DNA from 3 places in the Shewanella sp. SACH genome. Region 2 is predicted to be linked to each of the others. Evidence: predicted binding sites of a transcription regulator. Region 2 holds the regulator's gene; each other region holds the start of a gene.
The links. The regulator sigma-54, encoded in region 2, starts transcription at its own class of promoters, with help from an activator protein. The targets are predictions, from matches to a motif close to GTTGGCACGNNNNTNGNNT.

Region 1 (3,282 bases), on a different contig from region 2:
CTATTTCCACTGCAGCATCCGCTAATATTCGTCCCCATGAATACTGTACAGCACCTCACCTATGCCAAAACCCAATACCCAAATCGCCATGCAAAGCTTTATAAGCCAGATCAAAGCGACAATTCCGCTCAATTTAGCGAAAGCACAACTGTGCCAAGGACAATGTTTAGGTTGTTCGAAAAAAATGCTGGAAATGTTAGATGCTGAAATCAGCTATTGGCAGTTTAGCGATGTAATACCTAGCCTAAAAGATTTAAAAAACCTCGAGAAGATAGGCCAACGTACCTATAAAATCCTTAAGCGAAACCATCTACTATCTTAAGAAACCATCTGCTGTCTTAAAGAAGCGGTCTTAATCTATTGCGCTGGTTATATTTCTATTCTTTGAAAAGTCTCATACTCCAGCAAACTTACGCTGATAACGCGGCAACATGGTCTCATTCCCCAATAATCCGCCTTGATGCAAATACATCACATGACCTAATTCACTACGCTGTAAGTAATCCTCAAGCACAATAAAACCTAAGGGATCGTAGAGTAGTTCAAATTGAATACCTGAGGCACAAACGCGCTGCCACATGGCATAGAATTCAGGGTAGAGTTTACCAAAGTGATATTTTTTGCCGACATTCACTATCTGTGGATGCTCGAGAGTATTTGGATTAAGCATAGAGAATTGCAAACGTAAATAATCATCGCCGCCCACCACAGCGCAAGTCACGACACGAATCGCCGTTTGCTGACGAATAAAGTACTGATTTAAAAATAACGCCGTCGTCCCCGTCCCCGACGGTAAAAATACCGTTAAATCGACTAAATCATTCGCCTGCGCAAATTGCATTATCTCTTGCGCCAATCTATTTACCCCGTATTCAGCGTAGTAACAGCGCCCGCCCTCTGGGATAAAGAGCGCCGTAGGTTCATTCGCGAGTACCTGAGTCTCGATATAATCTTGGCAACTCAGTCGCGCACCACCCGTTTGCAAAGCTGGTTCAGATCTAGCATTAATATCTAACAAAACCTGAGGTTCACATTGCGACTGAATAAACGTCTGCTTTTGCGCCATTAACTCACTTAAGTCGATAATATTGGCGCCATTTGCCAATGCCGCAGCGTAATTCCCCGTGGGATGCTTAACAATCTGACTGGCAATATGGTCAACATAAAAGTCACACTGCCAGCCTTTCATCTTGGCCAATGTTGATAGGGAATACAAAGAGTTCGCTAAGGGTGAGCCGTGGCCTATCACCTTGTTGATGCCTATAAACTCATGATCTAAAAAGTAGCCGAATTTACGCGCTTTATTGCCACTAAACGCTGGATGCAATAAATCATCACGTTTTAGAAATATTTCTCGACCAGCAAAGGCAAAAATATCGACGGGGGAATTTGCAAACATCAGGCTACTCAACGATTAAATACTCTGGCTTTTAAGCCATTGGATGGAATTGCTAGTGTAACGCCACCTTTGCTCTTCTGCTCTTAAGAAATTAGCAATTTAGCGAAGAATTAGTGAAAATCACAAATAAAGCTTAAACGGATAGATCTAAGTCATTGATTATTAATAGCCAAATAATTGGCACGTTTCTCGCTTAGTCATTGGTATATATTCAGTTTATCAAAGCTAACAGCATTCATTAGAGCTGACGATAAAGGCTAAAAAAGTAACATAAGGAGTTTTCAATGGCAGTATTACGCTTAATATTCAACATCGCTTGGTTTGTGCTCGGTGGATTTGTGATGGGACTCGCTTGGTGGCTCGCAGGTATCCTGTGTTTTATCAGCATTATTGGTATACCCTTTGGCCGCGCCTGCTTTGTTATCGGTGAAATGACCTTCTGGCCCTTTGGTCAAGAACAAATCAGCCGTCGTCACTTAACCGGACGTGACGATTTAGGCACAGGTGCCCTAGGCATGGTGGGAAATATTATTTGGTTCTTGCTGTTTGGGATCTGGTTAGCCATAGGCCACCTGGTCCATGCCTTAGCCTGTTTTGTGACTATTATCGGTATTCCCTTTGGAATACAGCATCTTAAACTGGCGTTACTCAGCCTAACACCGATAGGCCAAACCGTTGTGGCTAAAGCCTAATCGATTATGAGTTAACCGTCTTAGCGCTGTTCATTGCCGATGATTTACTGTGGAGAGTGGATAGCGCTTTTTCATCCCATACTGAAAATATCGCCTCGTTAAAGGCCATTTCTTCCTCCAGTAAATCGTTGCAACTGTATTGAGTATGGGCATATTGAGCATGGGCAGGTTCATCATCCTCTTGAACCTCAGTTTGCGGCTTAGTCGGCGCCACAATTGCCAACAGATAATGTGCCAGTTTTGCAGGGGCATCAATGGCCGCATCATGGCCGCAATACGCTAATACTATCAAATCCGTGTGAAAGTGCTGTGCCAAGGCTTTGCTCGATGCCATGCTCACCAACGCATCACGGTCGCCACAGAGTACACTTATCGGCACTTCCACGGTCAATGGACATTGATATTGAAAAGCCGCCCACAGTTGCCGCCAGGCGTTACGGATAGTTGGCGACGATTGGCGGCGAAATTCACTCCATTCGGCAATTAAACCGCAGTCTCGCCGATGACGAAAACTGGTTAAACGCACTATCGTCGACTCGATGGGATGTAAAGCTTTACCCCGAGCCCGCAAGAAAAACGCCTTCAATGCATTCAGTGGATTAAATCTTTGATACCACGTCGATAAATTAGCCGCACTGCTGTTTAGTACAAATACATGCCTTATCTGCCAAGGTCGCTGGCGCGCCATTTCTAGCGCTAACATACCGCCCATAGACAAACCGAGAAGGTAAATGGCTTCTCCATTTTGCACCTGCTCATCCAATTGCTGCCACACTGCATGGGCATAATCGGCAATCTTAAGTGGGCTTAGTTCATGGGATAGCGTCCCATTACCTGGCAAATCCGGTGTCAGTACTCGCAGCCCCTTTTGTCGCAGTCGCTGATCGAAGCCATTCCAGTGGCGCTGATCACGCATTAATCCCCGCAATAACACCCAAGTTGTCATGACTGTGACTCCCGATACCAATACTGCCGCGCGCACTCAGTGAGTTCAGTCAAACGTTCAGGGGTTAACTGCTCTAACGATTGGGCGTAGGCCGCTTCCATCATAAATTGCATCAGCACTGTGTGCCTGCGTAAAATTCTGTGATGACGATGTGTTTTCTGCGGATTGAAAAAACCTGCAAAATTAAATATTTGTCTGGGATTTTTCTTAATCCAAGCCCAGGATCCCATCTCTAATGTCAAAGG
Region 2 (3,282 bases):
GAGGCAGGCTCGCGAGTTGCTTCACTAAGACTTTATCCTGCTCAGGCATGTTACGCACGTCGACACTGATGGCGACGAGATCGTTACTGCCTTTGAGTTGCTCAAGCAAAGTGCCGATTAAGGGCAAGGGAAGGTTATCGACACAATAATAGCCGAGATCTTCGAGTACCCTTAGGGCGACAGATTTGCCTGAGCCTGAGCGGCCCGACACTATGACCAGTTTCATCCAGTGATTACCTGATAGAGTTCCGTTTCATCATGCGTCTTGCGTAATTGCTTTAATATTTGCTTGTCGCTCAGCTTTTCGGCCATGCAAGACAAGGTACTTAAGTGCTGCTGACATTGGTCTGCAGGCACCAGTAGTGCAAATAAAATATCAACAGGTTGCTTATCGATAGCATCGAATGCTATCGGCTCTTCACACTTAATGAGTATGGCAATGGGCTGATCTATATCGGCTAGTCGACCATGTGGAATGGCGATGCCGTTACCTATACCTGTGCTCCCCATCTTTTCGCGCGCCACTAGGCTTTCGAATATCTCTTGAGATGAGAGGGTCGGGTACTGGGCAGCGACTAAGTCGCTGATGAGTTCCAGTACCTTTTTCTTGCTGCCCGGAGTGGCGCAGGTAGTGCACTCCGGCCGCAGTATGGTACAAAGTTCCATTATTAGTGTTTTGTTAACTTCTCTTTGTGTTTAATAACCTGACGATCAAGCTTGTCAATCAGGGCGTCTATAGCGGCATACATGTCAGCATGCTCTGAAGTAGCAAAAACTTCACCACCGATAAGATTTATTCTCGCTTCGGCAATCTGTTGCATTTTCTCGACATTGAGCACAACGTGCACATTATTGATCTGTTCGAAATGGCGTTCAAGTTTTGAAAACTTTTCTTCTACATATGCGCGTAACGATTCGGTAATTTCGACATGGTGTCCACTCAGGTTTATTTGCATAGAAACGTCCTCCGATATCCACTGTAGGTTATAAACTTTTACGCTGATTAGAAGGCGGAATGAGCATAGCCTCTCGGTACTTCGCAATGGTTCTGCGGGCTACGTTGATCCCTTGTTCTGCCAGAAGCTGTGCCATCTTACTGTCGCTTAATGGTTTTTTCTGGTTTTCCGCTGCAACCAGTTTCTTAATGAAGGCTCTGATTGCTGTGGATGAGCACTCCCCACCATCGTCAGTACCGACGTGGCTAGAGAAGAAGTATTTTAGTTCAAAAAGTCCCTTAGGGGTATGCATGTATTTCTGTGTCGTCACCCTTGAGATGGTCGACTCATGCATTTCTACCGCTTCGGCAATATCGTTAAGCACCATAGGTTTCATGGCTTCTTCACCGTATTCAAAGAAACCTTGCTGATATTGGACGATACAGTTCGCCACCTTCAACAGGGTATCATTACGGCTCTCTAAACTCTTGATAAACCATTTAGCCTCTTGCAGATGACCACGAATAAATTGGCTATCGGCTTGGCTTTTAGTGCTGCGCGCCATCGAGGCATAATGTTGGTTTACATTGATTTTTGGCATGCAGTCAGGATTCAGCTCAACCACCCAGCGGCCATTTTTCTTCGACACTGACACATCTGGGATGACGTATTCGTCATCGTTGGGCGTAATCAATAAACCTGGGCGGGGATTGAGAGTTTGGATAAGCGCGATGCCGTCTCTTAATTCATCCTCTTTTAATTTAGTCTTACGCATCAACAATCTAAAATCGCGGGCGGCGATCAGATCTAAATGATCTTTGATCAGCATGCGGGCGTTTTCTAGGTTGGGCGTGTCAGCGGCAAAATGCGACAGTTGGATCAACAGGCACTCGCTTAAATCGCGGGCGGCAACACCAATGGGATCAAAATGTTGAATGCGCTTTAGTACGGCTTCGACTTCGTCGAGCTCAACCTCAGAATTGCCCATGGCTTCGAGGATTTCGTCAGTGCTTTGGGTGAGATAGCCTTGATCGTCGATGGCATCAATAATAGCGGTGGCAATGGCTAAATCGGTTTCAGAAAACGGTGTGAGGTTTTTTTGCCATTCTAAGTGTTCATACAAGCCTTCACTGGTCTCACCTTGGAAGGGCATATCATCTTCACGACTGCCGCCGGGGCCAGAATTAGGGGAGGCGGTGAACACTTCATCCCACGTGGTGTCCATGGGCAGTTCGTCGGGCATGGATTCTTTGGTTAAGGACTCTGCCGTGTCTATGGTGGAGCTGTCTTTTTCTGGCGGCAGGGTGCTAGATTCACTGAAATCCGTATCGGATAGCGTTTGGTTTACAGGGTCTTTAGTGGCGTCGAATTGATCCTCTTCCAGCTCGAGAAGGGGATTAGAATCTAAGGCTTGCTGGATCTCTTGCTGCAGTTCTAATGACGACAGTTGCAACAGACGGATGGCCTGTTGTAATTGTGGCGTCATGGTTAACTGTTGACCCAGTTTGAGCTGGAGTGACGCTTTCATGTTACCGCTGATCCCTACGTTATTATTGTTGGATGAGGTCGCTTGTTATCATCTTGAGTGGAGTCCAATGGTGGCATAAATTGCCTGCATTGGCTCCGCTTGATTAACTATAGCCTGAATTGTTCACCTAAGTACACAGCCCTAACTTGCTGATTGTCTAAGATCTCTGCGGGTGTTCCTTCGGCAATCAAGTTTCCGTGACTCACGATATAGGCATGTTCACACACATCTAATGTCTCACGGACATTGTGGTCTGTGATCAACACGCCAAGGCCACGACTTTTGAGCTGTTCGATAATCTTTTTAATGTCGATAACTGAAATCGGATCGACACCAGCAAAGGGTTCATCGAGCAAAATGAACTTAGGATTTGCTGCTAACGCCCGCGCAATTTCGACACGGCGACGTTCACCCCCCGACAATGACATGCCTTGGCTGTCACGGATATGGGTGATGTGGAACTCTTCAAGCAGATGCTCTAGCTCTTCTTCCCTTTGCTCTTTTTTTAATTCTTTGCGCGTTTGCAGCACGGCCATGATGTTGTCATGGACGGTCAGTTTACGGAAGATACTGGCTTCCTGTGGCAAGTAACCTATGCCTTTGCGGGCGCGCAGGTGCATAGGATCTGCGGTTAAATCATCATCGTCGATAAAGATGTGGCCTTTATCGCTTTTAACCAGACCGACGACCATGTAAAAGGTGGTGGTTTTACCCGCGCCGTTCGGGCCGAGTAGGCCAACGACTTGACCGGTTTTGACCGTCAGACTGACGTCTTTAACCACTTGGCGACTCTTGTAACTCTTCGCCAGATTTTGTGCT
Region 3 (3,282 bases), 800 kb from region 2:
AGGCCAACGCTTGACGATAATATTGAGATTAGACGCAAATAGCTCGGTCATTCCGTTTCTCCGGAAGATTTCTGGGAGTTTGATATCACCAAGGTCACTATCTGGTCTCTCCACAGGGACTCGAACCCCGATCGGCCGCTTAGGAGGCGGCTGCTCTATCCTGTTGAGCTATAGAGAGACGACAGTGATTATACTGGTTTTATCTCTGATTAAAAGGCTTATGATTTAGTTGCTTAAATCTTAAGCGCTATGTCGTTTATCTGCACATTGTAGGCTGCATTTTGGTCTAAAAGTACTGCTGTTGAGCTTTCTTCACTCACTTGTTCAATTTTTACCGTGGCTCGACTTTTGGTTGCGACGGCGCGCATTTCATTGAGTCGATCGGGTAGATTTTGCTGTAATACGACTTGGAATTTATCCCCGACACGAATGCCATGTTTACGGCCGAGATTTAAAATGATCCTGTCCGCTTGGCGGCTCACGACTTGGCCGAGTAAGGGTCTGCAATTGAGAGTACTGTCCAAATCGTGGGTAGCCTGTTGCATTAACTTAGTAATATTTTTGCCATAGGATGATCGCCAGAATCTGTCCGTATTAGGGGCAATAATGGCTTGTTCTTCAAATTCCCATGGTGCCGATGTGCTGTAGCTTTTACTCCAAACTTCTTCGCCACTGATCCCATGATAAAGGCTAAGTTTGAACTGGAATTGCCTAAGTGGAGCTTCATCCCAGAATCCTAGGAAGGTTGCCTGCACTGGCTCCATTGAGATATCCATGATTTGTGGTTGGAGGATATATTGGCTGTCGGTAATTTCACTGAGCCAGCTTGGGAGTCTATAACCGCGAATATCCACTAGATCTTGTTTAATATCGAGCAGCTCTTTAGCGTGAGTGTGGCTAAAACCTGTGGAAGAGTAATCTTCTATAACACTGCCTAATTTTTCTGAGATCACTTCTTCAAAGCCTGAAAGCTGTCCGTATCTGAGCTGAGTACGATCTTTGATTTGTGCTTGAGGGATTAGAATCGCGGCCTTTAATTGTCCATTTGGACACTGCTGCGTAGGATCATCATTTAGATCGAGTCGTAGGGACACATAAATTTTGTTTCCCTGGATTCGTTCGCTAACGAGTTGGATGCTTATGGCTTGGGCGTTGCGATTTATCGCGAAGTTATTCTGTGTAAGGTTTCCGTTAGAGGTTTGTTGTTCACTGGATATTTGAATGCCTGTGCTTAATGTAGCGTAGCTAACGGCTTGATTAATCGCTTCTTCCCTTGCTTGAGCCGTATTACCATTGATAATAGTCGCTTCACCACTGGCTTCCATCCATTCGGCCCGAGAAGGCAAAGACAGCAGTGCAAGGCTCAAAATGATGAGCGAAGCTGAACGTGGTATGTGCATCAATACAATCCTTATCGCTAAGCTATTGGCGAGCTTGCTAGTCGAGCCAGTTTCCTGACACTTAACCTAATATACCGATAAAGCAAATTTCATGCCTGACTAACGAGAGTTTTCGATAAAGTTTCCATTGGCGCAGTCGATATACAGCGTATGAGCATAATATTGTCGGGCTGGAGCAATTTTGGTCCGAAGATTGCTGGCTTTTGTTACTCACAAAAATGAGACGCATAGAGTGTGAGTGATTTAATTGCCAGTACACCCACAGATGAGGTAAATCCAATGCTAAAGCGTGTAATTATTCCCTTAACATTGATTATGTTAGGTGGATGTGTGGCTAAATCGGTTACACCGCCCAAGCCGAGTTTAGTGGATGGCAATGGGTTGCCGCCAACGGCAGTGATCAACCATTTAGCACAGCGAATTGTGACAGAGCTCGTTAAGCAAAATGATGCTCTGCGCTCTGATCAGCCAATTGTCGTCGCAACCCCAGTATTAGTGGGTGACATGAATGGCACAAATGCGTTGGCGCAGCAGTTACAGCAAGGATTAATGACGTCGCTCCATAGCTTTCAGTTTAATGTGGTTGATTTAAATTTAGCAGATGGCTTGAGAGTGACGGCTAATGGGGATTTTATTTTGACGCGAGATTGGCAACAATTGTCGAAAAATCTTCCCGTTGAGCATCTTGTCGTATCGACTATGAGCCCAGTTACCAATGGTATGGCGATCAATACTCGGATTGTGAACATAAGTAACAATCGTGTGGTATCGGCCTCTCAAACTTTTGTGACTCAAAAAGAGTTGGCAAACTACATGCAGCCTTCGGAGCAAATTGTGTCACAAAATGGCATCTTATATCGTCAGGCGAGTCCAGGCATGAATGAAGTGCGTGTTTTAGGAGATGGAAAATGAAACGCTACCTTTTAGTTATTGCGGCGCTAATGCTAACTGGCTGCGCTGCTAAAGATAGATATGTGCAATGGGAAGATGTGCCGCCGCCGAGTTTTCCTAAGTTAACGGCCATAGGATATGCGCCCTTAGCGACTCAACCGGCTAAAGAACAATCACAAAGAGTGTTGATGGCCATGCAAGCATCAAAAATTGTGGCCTATCGTGAATTAGCAGAACAAGTTTATGGGCAGAAAATAACGGCAAACAGCAGTGTTAGTGATTGGATGTTGACAGATGATAATGTCAAAGCGTCGGTTTCTGGCGTGATCCGTGGAGCGCGGGTCGTTAAGAGTTATCCGGCTGGCGATCATTATGTCACTGAGTTAGAGCTGGATTTTTCACAGGTATGGGCGCTGTATCAACAACAAAGTCGTCCACAGCGAGTCAAAGAAGTCACGTATTTCTAGTCATTTCTACATGACTCTATTGAGCCGCGTACTATACGAATAGTTATGCGGCTTTTCTTTTTCTGCATAAGTATCAAAGTCTAATCTTTAATCAGAGCAGAGCTTAGAAGCTGGAAATACAGAGTGGGAATTGATGCGCCTGTTAGGCCTTTAAATCATTACCTAAACTTGAGATAGTTGAGGTCTTGCCTTTATCGTTGTACGTAAGGCTGGAGGCGTTTCTGCTGGCTTGTAAAGCTTGAGCGAAGCGATTGATACTGGCTAAATTCATCTCAATTAAACTGGCATTTTGATCGTTCAGTTCTTTGCATTCAGTTAATGCGTCTTTGACAACGGCCATTTTATGCACGAGTTCACTTTGCTGAGTGAGTTGAGACTTATCAGTGTGGTTTGCCAGAATATCGTCATTAGTCTTGAGTTCTTTCAGACATTGTGATTTTTCGTTAGCAAGAGAAAGCAGTAAATCGGCGTTTTGGTCAACCAAAGCGCCTTTTTCCTTGAGTATGATTTGCTTAAGAACAGCC

Region 1: BM607_RS07685 (YccF domain-containing protein) is a predicted target of sigma-54. The motif match lies at 1,576-1,594, and genes of this name have one in related genera.
Region 3: BM607_RS12550 (flagellar assembly protein FlgT) is a predicted target of sigma-54. The motif match lies at 1,481-1,499, and genes of this name have one in related genera.

The regions. Positions count from the first base shown of each region.
Region 1 covers NZ_MPDG02000001.1:1,771,241-1,774,522, forward strand. The annotation lists gene BM607_RS07675 (hypothetical protein) at 62-322, shown strand; gene BM607_RS07680 (pyridoxal-phosphate dependent enzyme) at 395-1,399, opposite strand; gene BM607_RS07685 (YccF domain-containing protein) at 1,684-2,091, shown strand; gene BM607_RS07690 (alpha/beta hydrolase) at 2,096-3,037, opposite strand; gene BM607_RS07695 (M14 family zinc carboxypeptidase) at 3,034-3,282, opposite strand, start outside.
Region 2 covers NZ_MPDG02000002.1:256,465-259,746, forward strand. The annotation lists gene rapZ (RNase adapter RapZ) at 1-226, opposite strand, end outside; gene ptsN (PTS IIA-like nitrogen regulatory protein PtsN) at 223-666, opposite strand; gene hpf (ribosome hibernation promoting factor) at 669-956, opposite strand; gene BM607_RS08925 (RNA polymerase factor sigma-54) at 985-2,463, opposite strand; gene lptB (LPS export ABC transporter ATP-binding protein) at 2,571-3,282, opposite strand, start outside.
Region 3 covers NZ_MPDG02000002.1:1,053,926-1,057,207, forward strand. The annotation lists gene BM607_RS12540 (6-hydroxymethylpterin diphosphokinase MptE-like protein) at 1-51, opposite strand, end outside; tRNA gene BM607_RS12545 (tRNA-Arg) at 103-178, opposite strand; gene BM607_RS12550 (flagellar assembly protein FlgT) at 234-1,400, opposite strand; gene BM607_RS12555 (FlgO family outer membrane protein) at 1,680-2,312, shown strand; gene BM607_RS12560 (LPP20 family lipoprotein) at 2,309-2,758, shown strand; gene BM607_RS12565 (flagellar protein FlgN) at 2,901-3,282, opposite strand, start outside.